Regions from separate parts of the Sinomonas terricola genome, predicted to be linked through region 1. Evidence: riboswitches for the same ligand, from Rfam matches in the RefSeq annotation. Region 1 holds a riboswitch; the other holds the start of a gene.
What was found. Region 1 has a riboswitch for cyclic di-AMP ahead of SPF06_RS16680 (aggregation-promoting factor C-terminal-like domain-containing protein). Riboswitches for the same ligand answer to the same signal wherever they lie in the genome.
Positions count from the first base shown of each region.

Region 2: it holds a riboswitch for cyclic di-AMP, as region 1 does, so the genes downstream of both, SPF06_RS05485 (hypothetical protein) here and SPF06_RS16680 (aggregation-promoting factor C-terminal-like domain-containing protein) in region 1, are expected to answer to the same signal.

Region 1 is NZ_JAYGGQ010000014.1:17,640-22,039, reverse strand. Features, by position in the region: gene SPF06_RS16690 (SixA phosphatase family protein) at 1-333, opposite strand, end outside; gene SPF06_RS16685 (winged helix-turn-helix domain-containing protein) at 359-1,168, opposite strand; cyclic di-AMP (ydaO/yuaA leader) riboswitch at 1,752-1,944, shown strand; gene SPF06_RS16680 (aggregation-promoting factor C-terminal-like domain-containing protein) at 1,949-2,629, shown strand; gene SPF06_RS16675 (hypothetical protein) at 2,850-3,893, opposite strand; gene SPF06_RS16670 (response regulator transcription factor) at 4,095-4,400, shown strand, end outside.
Region 2 is NZ_JAYGGQ010000002.1:182,127-186,526, reverse strand. Features, by position in the region: gene SPF06_RS05495 (iron-dependent transcriptional repressor DtxR) at 1-410, shown strand, start outside; cyclic di-AMP (ydaO/yuaA leader) riboswitch at 606-772, shown strand; gene SPF06_RS22090 (M23 family metallopeptidase) at 1,240-1,596, shown strand; cyclic di-AMP (ydaO/yuaA leader) riboswitch at 1,754-1,912, shown strand; gene SPF06_RS05485 (hypothetical protein) at 1,917-2,138, shown strand; gene SPF06_RS05480 (NlpC/P60 family protein) at 2,241-2,963, shown strand; gene SPF06_RS05475 (HNH endonuclease) at 3,194-3,694, shown strand; gene SPF06_RS05470 (NTP transferase domain-containing protein) at 3,658-4,400, shown strand, end outside.

The DNA.
Region 1 (4,400 bases):
GAGCAGGAGCGTGCGCACCGTTTCAGGCACGTGATTGACGACGGCGAGCATGCGCCCCGCGCCGGCCGCGTACAGGCCTGTCTCGAGCTTGGGCGTGGGAGCGAGGTCGCCGAGCTCGTCGCACACCCACGTGCACGTCTGGCGCGTGCGCAGCGCGACCGAGCAGAGGATGAAGTCGGGCACGACCTCGTGGTGCAGGAGCCACTTCCCCGCCTCGGGGGCGTCGGCGTGGCCGCGCTCCGCGAGCGGGCGCTCGATGTCCGGCACGCCCTCCGGCCACGCCGCCTTCGCATGGCGCAGGACGACGAGCCTCTTGACGTGGTGCTTGCTCATGGAGCAAGCCTAGGGGCCGGGTCCGTCAGATGGAGTACTCCGGCGCCGCCCACACGACCACCTCGGGGTGCTCGTAGAAGCGGTAGCCCTGCCCGCGCACCGTCCGGACGGTGTTCGCGAGGCGGCCGAGCTTCGAGCGGAGGCGGCGGATGTGGACGTCGATCGTGCGCTCGTTCGGAACCTCTTCGGCGTTCTTCCACAGGTTCTCGAGGAGCTCGTCGCGGCTCACCGTGCGCGTCCCGTTCTCGACGAGGTAGTTGAGGAGCTCGAACTCCTTGAACGTGAGGTTGAGCGTGAGCCCGTCGAGGTGGACCTCGCGGCGGGCGAGGTCGATGAGCACGCCGCTCGGGCGGCTCTCGTTCGGCTGGGCGGAGCGCGGCTCGGGGCGCGGGCGGTTGCCGATGGTCGGATCGCCGAACGTGGAACGGACGACGTCGAGCGGGCTCCCCTGAGCGGCGGCCGGGGCGACGGCGACGGCCGCGTAGCTTTCGACGCCCGGAACGAGGTTCTGGGCGTAGGCGCGGATCTCCTGCGCGATCCGGGCGATCGAGGAGCCCGCGGCCGCGGCCTGCTCCTCGGAGATGCCGACGTAGAGGACGAAGCCGTGGGCCACGGTGTCCGCGGCGACCGCGCGGACCGGCTCGACGCCCGGAGCGATCACGGGGGTCGGCGCGGTCATGGGAGAGTAGTCCTCGACGGGGCGGAGGGGGCGGGACGCGCCGTAGGGCTCAGGCTGGCCCGTGGTGCGGCCGCCGAACGGCTGACGGGCGGCAGCGGCCTGGGCGCGCTGCGCGTTGCGGACAGAGATGTGGACGTATCCGGATGCAACTGACATGAAGTGCTGACCTCTATGTGACTAGCCGCGTACGGCTTCGAATGCTGAACAGGGGGAGCGAAAAGCCAAGTGCTGGGGTGGCGCAGTCAGCTATGCATTCGACAACGGCACATCGTCCGAGCGGCCGATGGGCCGGTGCGGATGTCCAGTGCAGGAGCCGTTGAGTTCTTGTTCACACTTCGAGTGTCCCCGTAACAATGGCTACAGGCAAGTAACAATGGGGGTCCCGTCTCACATAATGAGACGAATCGCGAGATTGTGACATATCTCACAATTCGGCAAGTGGCACATGTGAACCTGTTTTTTCACATCTAGGGCCCGAAAATCGGGCTCCGTCGAATATTGTTCGACGGCATCGGGGCTTCGCAGAGCTGTCCGGTGACCGCGCAACTGTCTCATTATTCGGACAGTTGTAGAAATCACGCCCGCGAGTGTGCATGCGAACTGGACTCGTCCGCGCTCCCTTCTGCAGAATATCCGGCCCCTATCCGGGCCCTGCCCATCCGCTGTTACCCAAATGTGACAAAGGTTCACGTCATACCGTACGGTGGAACAAGTGCACGGGAAACCCCGCGCAACGCTGAGCCCCTGTTCGCCGAACTCTGCCGACAGCTCAGCGTGACATCTAAGGCAGAGACGGAGGACCCAATCGGTCGCCTCAGGTTCCGCCCAGCGCGGGACCGCGGCCAGGGGTGAAGCCCACGCCACATGGCGAGGGCCGGATGGCTCGCATCCGAACCCGGCAGCTAACTTCGCAGGCGCTAACGAGAGGTTCCTTGCGTGAGCAACACCATGACCCTGGGTACGCCTGTGCGCCGTCGGGGCCGCCATCGCGCGGAGACCCCGCCGAGCCGCCTCACCCGCATCACCGCCGGACTGGGCACCGCCACCGGCGGCCGCTACCGGAACGCCGTCGTCGCCGCATCCGTCGGCCTTGCCGCGGCCGTGAGCGGCGGGGCCGCCGCCGGCGGCGACGTCGCGGCCGCGGGCTCGATCTCCCCCGTTGCCTCGCCCCAGATCAACGCCGCGGCCGACGCGAAGCTCGACTTCATCCGTCCGAGCGTCGGCTCGATCTCGAAGGCCGACGCCGACCAGCAGGCCCAGGCCGCCGCGGCCGCCGCCAAGGCCGAACTCCTCAAGACCCAGCCGGTCAATGACCCCGCCGGCGCCCAGGCCTACGCCTCGACCCAGCTCGCCAAGTTCGGCTGGGGCCAGGACCAGATGCAGGCCCTCATTACGCTGTGGAACCGCGAGTCCAACTGGACCACGACCGCCACGAACTCGAGCAGCGGCGCGTACGGCATCGCCCAGGCGCTCCCGGGCGGCAAGATGTCCTCCGCCGGAGACGACTGGCAGACGAACTACCGCACCCAGATCGACTGGGGCCTCGGCTACATCAAGAGCCGCTACGGTTCCCCCGCGAACGCCCTCGCGTTTCATTACACGCACAACTGGTACTGATCGGTTGCCGTCCACACGGCGGCAAGCCGAGGCGACCACAGACGACGGCGCCGCTTCCCACCGAGGGAAGCGGCGCCGTCGTTCGTTGAAGCCCGGGCGAGATCTGGCCACTCGACTTGCGAAAGGTGGCCACTCGTCGGGGGCATGACGAGTGGCCACCTTTCAACCAACGAGTGGCCACCTTTCAACCAACGAGTGGCCACCACCGAAGGAACCCGGCCTAGTTGCTCTGGCCCGTCGCACCCGGCGTGCTGGACCCGGACGAGCTCGCCGCGGATTCAACGAGGATGGTGAGCGCGGCGTTGCCGTCCTTGAGGGCGGTGACGCGAACGCTCTGGCCCGTTGCGAGGCTCGAGGCCGTGAGAGAGCCCTGGCCCTGGGACTGCGACTGCCCCTGTGACTGGCCCTGCTGGCGTGTGCCCCGGGCGCCGAAGCTCGCGATCGTGGTCTGCGACGAGATCGCGTACGTCTGCACGTAGCCGTCGGGGCTCTTGACGGTCATCTGGCTGGCCGAGACGGCCGTGATCGTGCCGGTCTGCTCGAGCTCAGTCACGTACTGTCCGTTGCGCTGCACGACGTACTCGCCATGAACCGCCTGCCCCGCCGCGCCGAGGCCAAGGTTGCCGGGGCCGAACCCGCCGCCCTGGCGCAGGCCGTTCTGGCCGGGTCCGTTCTGGCCCGGAGCGTTCTGGCCAGCGCCCGGGCCGCCGAGGCCCTGGCCGCCGGCGTTGTCATTCGCCGCGTTGTTGACCGCGGTCGTTGCCGCGTACACCGCGGCGCCTGCACCGCCCACGACGACGACGGCGACCCCCGCCGCGGCGAGTCCCTTCTGGACGGGCGTGAGGCGGGCGAGCCGCCCCTTCTTGGGGGCCGCGGGCGGCTGCTGCCCCCATCCTTGGCCGGATGCGGGTGAGCCCGGGGCACCCCAGCCCTGGCCCGGCGCGCCATAGCCCGGGCCATAGCCCTGGCCCTGGGGACGGGCGGACGACGGCGCGCCCCACCCGGGTGCCGCGTTGGAGCCGGGCGCAGCCCAACCCTGGGCAGGCTGCGCACCGGGCGCGGGATGCTGCCCCGGCCCGCCCCAGCCCTGGCCCTGCGCGGGCGGGACGCCGGGCTGCACGGCGGTGGGGGCCTGGCTGGGGTAGAGCGTCTCGGTCGGCTGCGCGGCCGGGTCGACCGGCCGGGCGGGCTGCTCCGGGGTGGGCTGCTGTGGCGCGCGGCCCGGCTGGGGGTCCTGCGGCGCGGGGTTCTGTCCGAGTGACATGCTGTTCCTCCGTGGGTCGTCTGTCAGCTGCAACCAGAGTCGCCGCGAATCCTGTGCCGCCGCTGTGCCGTTCGGCTGGACTGGCTGTGCTTCGCCCCGCGCAAGGGCACCGATATTCGGGCCGAGGTCTACGCTTGGCTCCACAGGGTGCACACAGGAAGAACTCAGGCTTGGACTACCCATCCACAGGAGGCTGGAACCATGGCAAGCCCCTACACGACCAACAACCTGCCGTCCCTGACCCACCCAGACGGCTCGCCCATCCGTGCTCTCGTGGTCGACGACGAACCGAGCCTCTCCGAGCTCATGAGCATGGGCCTGCGGATGACGGGGTGGAGCGTGCAAGTTGCCGCTGACGGGCCTGCCGCGGTCAAGGCCGCGCGCGACTTCCGCCCCGATGTCCTCGTGCTCGACGTCATGATCCCCGGCTTCGACGGCGTCGAAGTCCTCAAGCGCGTGCGCCAGTTCCTCCCCGAGGTGCCCGCCCTGTTCCTCACGGCGAAGGAC
Region 2 (4,400 bases), on a different contig from region 1:
ACGTCCACGACGAGGCCTGCCGTTGGGAGCATGTCATGAGCGAGCGCGTCGAGCGACGCCTCTACGAACTGCTCGGCAAGCCGAGCGAATCGCCCTACGGCAACCCGATCCCCGGACTCGAGGCGCTCGGCGGCGTGCCCTCTGAAGGATTCGCCGAGGGCGTCGTGACGCTCGTCGATGCGATGCGTGAGTATGCGCCGGGTTCGCGTGTCGTCGTATGCCGCCTCGCCGAGCCCATCCAGGTCGATCCCGAGCTCCTCGCGCAGCTCGACGAAGGCGGGATCCGGCCTGGGGCGAAGATCGCCCTCGAGCGGGTCGGCGACTACATTTCCGTGCGGACGCCCAAGGTCGACGGCGCGCTCGAACTTCCCGTCGAGGTCGCAGCCCACGTGTTCGTCTCGATCGGCTGACGGCACATTCCTGAACTTCTCACAGGATCGAACATCGGCTTCTCACATTAATTCCGTTCTTTGGATGAATGCGTGATCGGCAAGCTGCGAGACCTGTCTCACTAAAGGTAACGGGAAGATTACGAAACGGCCCCGCCCGACGTATCATGGGGGTGGCGCCCACTGGCGCCGCCGTCTCCGTGCGCCGAGCTCTGCCAGCGGAGCTGGCCGCACCCACCCATGGCAGAGGCGGGGGACCCACCACTCGACCGCGGAAGCGGTCTCGGGGTGAAGCCCCCATGCGTTCGCGCGCGTGCGGGCCGAGTCATTGCTCTCCGACTCGAATCCGACAGCTAACTCCGCAGGCGGAAGAGAGAGGCTACGAGTTTGACTTCACCCGTCCATGGGCGACGGCGCGCGCATGCGCCGTCGTCGGCGCGCCCCGATTCCTCCACCGGCCTGCGACCCCGCGACGCCGCGCGAGCCCAGCGGCGCTCGCTCCGCCAGGCCCCTGCCCGCGACCTCATGCGCGCGGCGACCGCGAGCACCGGCCACAAGCTGGGCGTTGCCCTCGCCGCGACCGGCGTCGTGCTCGCCGTAGGCGTTCAGACGGCGGCGATCGGCACGGCGGTCGCTCCAGTGCCTGAGCCTGCTGCCGCGGCCGAAGCGCTCGTCTCAGCGCCCGCGGACGGCCCCCGTCACGTTCGCCCGGTCCGGCATCGGAATCGCCCAAGACCCCGTTGCCCAAGACCCCGATGGGAAGCTCCAAGGTCTGCTCCGCTCCCAGTCCGCAGGAAGCATTGCGCCCGCCCAGGCCAAGGGCTCGCTCGGTGCGCCGCTCGATACGCTCGTGCAGTCCTCGCCGTTCGGGTACAGAGTGAGCCCGATCGGGGGAGCGCGCGAATTCCACCGGGGCCAGGACTTCGTCGCGCAATGCGGTTCTACAGTGCGGGCTTCCTCGGCCGGCACGGTGACCTTCGCGGGCTGGCACCCCTTCGGCGGAGGCACCCGCGTCGTCATCGATCACGGCAACGGGCTCGAGACCACGTATAACCACCTCTCCTCGTTCAGCGTCTCGGTGGGCCAGAAGGTGGGCCGTGGGGACGCGGTCGCGCTGAGCGGAACCACGGGCGCCTCGACGGGCTGCCACCTCCATTTCGAGGTCATGGTCAACGGCGAGGTCGTCGATCCGGTCGGGTGGCTCTGATCGGAGTCCTCGGATCCGCTGTTTCCGGTTCGTGATGATCTTGGTTTTGGCTGTGATCCGAATGTGACTTTTCGTTCTGCGTCCGCTACGCTCGTTCTTGTTCCAACTCCAACCAAGTTGGAACATCCGGTCGGATTGCCTAGCTCTGCCGCCGACCGGAATCCGTTCGCACAACCGTCTGGCAGGGGCGGGGGAACCAATTCTGGTCCTCCTCACGGAGGGCCTTGGGGTAAAGCAGCCCGGTGTTCGCACCGGGAGGCCGGATACTTCCAGTCCGAACCCGACAGCTCACCTCGCAGGCATTGGGAGAGGCTACCTCTGTGTCGTCACGCAACGTCATTGCGCGTCACCGGGCCGCGCTGGTCCGCAGCAGCTTGATCGCTGCTGTGCAGGCTGCGTCGGGTAACGCAGGCATCGTCAGCCGTCAGGCTGGCGGCCATGCCTCGGTCCTCTCCGACGCCGTCCGCGCCCACCGCATGGACACGTCACAGAAGGCGAAGTCGACCCACACCGAAAGCTCCGCCTTCTACACGCTCCGCTGACCCCTGACCGTGAGGCTCGTGCGGCTTTCCCCCAGTGGCCGCTCCCTCAACCGCGTACCGATACCCCGTGGTGCGCGGCGACGAAAGAGAGAAACACCCGAGATGTCCACTCGCGCTGGAATCGCTCGGCACCGCGCCGAGAACACCTCCTCCATCGCCGTCATTGCCAAGGCTGTGACCGAGAACGCCAGTGGCGTGGGCCGTCAGGCTGCGGTCCTTGCTGCCGCGTCCGGCCTTGTGCTCACGAGCGGCGTTGCCGCGAACGCTGCGGAAATCCCCACGCAGCGTGACGCTTCCGCCCCCACCGCCCTCGAGGTCCAGACGGCCGTCGAGTCCAACGTTGCCGCTGACGCCGGCGCTCAGGTCAGCTTCGAGCGCCCCGCCGTCGAGTCGCAGGCCGCCCCGGCCCCGGTGCAGACCGTCAGCAACACGGTCCGCACGGCATCCACCAACACTGCTGCCGCCCCGGCTGCCGCGAAGCCGGTGGCTTCGAGCGGCATGGGCGCCGCGATCGCCGCTGCCGCGTACGCGCAGCTCGGCGTGCACCAGGACTGCACCGCCCTCGTGACGAACGCGCTCGCCGCGGTCGGCATCTACTACCACGGCTGGCCGGCGGGCTACCTCTCGCTCGGCCGTCAGGTGAGCGCCGCTGAGGCTCAGCCGGGCGACCTCGCCTACTACCAGAACGGCGGCATGGGCATGGCCCACATCGCCGTGTACGTCGGCAACGGCATGGCCGTCCACGGTGGTTGGAACGGCAGCAACACTGTTCTCTACAGCGTGAACGTCGGCTCCGGCCCGGTCTTCATCCGCGTCGGCGGCTGATCAGCCCGCACCAACGCTCAGCGCAGCGCCTCTCCCCTCCGGGAGGGGCGCTGCGTTGTTTCGCGAGGTGTCCGGCGGGTGAATAATCGCGTACACGTTGCGCCGGAGAGACCCTCCGTTCGTGGAACTGCGAAGACGTTCAGTACTCTAAGAGTGTCGATCAGCCCGGCCACGCACAGGGCAGCCGGCCCTGTGCCCCTGACCGGGTGCGGCCGTGAAGAGGAACGCGCATGCGCACACTCGTCTTGAATGCCGGATACGAACCACTGGCGGTTGTCAGCTTCCGCCGGGCGCTCGTGCTTGTCCTCGCCGGGAAGGCGAGCATCGTGGTGGAAGACGACGATCCGGTCGTCGGTCCTCGTGATGTGCTCGGACGCCCGTCCGTCATCCTGCTCAACAGATACATCAGACCCCGCCGCACCCACACTGCGAGCGTCAGCCGACGCGGCGTGCTGCGACGGGACGGGCATCAGTGCGCGTACTGCAGCAAGACAGCCCACACGATCGACCACGTGCTCCCGAAGTCCCGCGGCGGTGCGGACAGCTGGGAGAACCTCGTGGCGTGCTGCCTCCGCTGCAACAACGTCAAGGGCGATCACACGCCGGCCGAGATGGGCTGGAAGCTCCGTTTCACACCTCAGCCGCCCATCGGGACGGTGTGGCAGATCAAGGAACTCGAGAAGCCCGTGGCCCAGTGGAGTCCGTTCCTCGCCCCGGAGTCGGCGGCCTGAACGGAGACACGCCCGGGCGCGGGGCGGCCAGCCTGGCGTTCGATGCCGTCATCCTCGCGGGCGGCCGCTCGAGCCGGCTCGGCGGCTTCCCGAAGCCGCTGCTCGTGTTCGACGGATCGACGCTCCTCGAGCGCGCCCTCGCGGCCGTCGCCGGGGCGGGGCGCGCCGTCGTCGTCGGCCCTCGGGGCGTGGGTACGGGCGGCGGCGTACGCGAGAGCGCGCGGAGCGACGTTCTCTTTGTGCTCGAGGAACCGCGGTTCGGGGGGCCCGTCGCGGCCCTCGGCGCCGGGGTCGCGGCGCTCGGGGCGGGGCGGCCGGCCGCGGGGGCGCCTCCGTGGGTCGCGGTGCTCGCGGTCGACGTGCCGCGCGCCGCGGAAGCTCTCACGCGGCTCACGGCGGAAGCGGCAGAGCATGACGTCGACGCGTTCCTGGCCGAGGACGACGACGGGCGGCTCCAGCCGCTGCTCGGCCTGTATCGCCGTGCTCCCCTCGAGCGGGCCCTCGGGGAACTCGCGTCACATGGGGGTCTCGCGGACCGCCCTGTGAAGCACCTCATTGCTAGGCTGGCTGTGCAGCCCCTGCGGCTTCCCTCGGGTCTCGTGGACGATGTCGACACGTGGCCTGCTGCGGAGCGCTGGGGCATTCGACGCCCGGAGGGTCCGGGCACGCCGAGCACAGCCGAGGAGCCCGAGATGTCCGAGCCAGC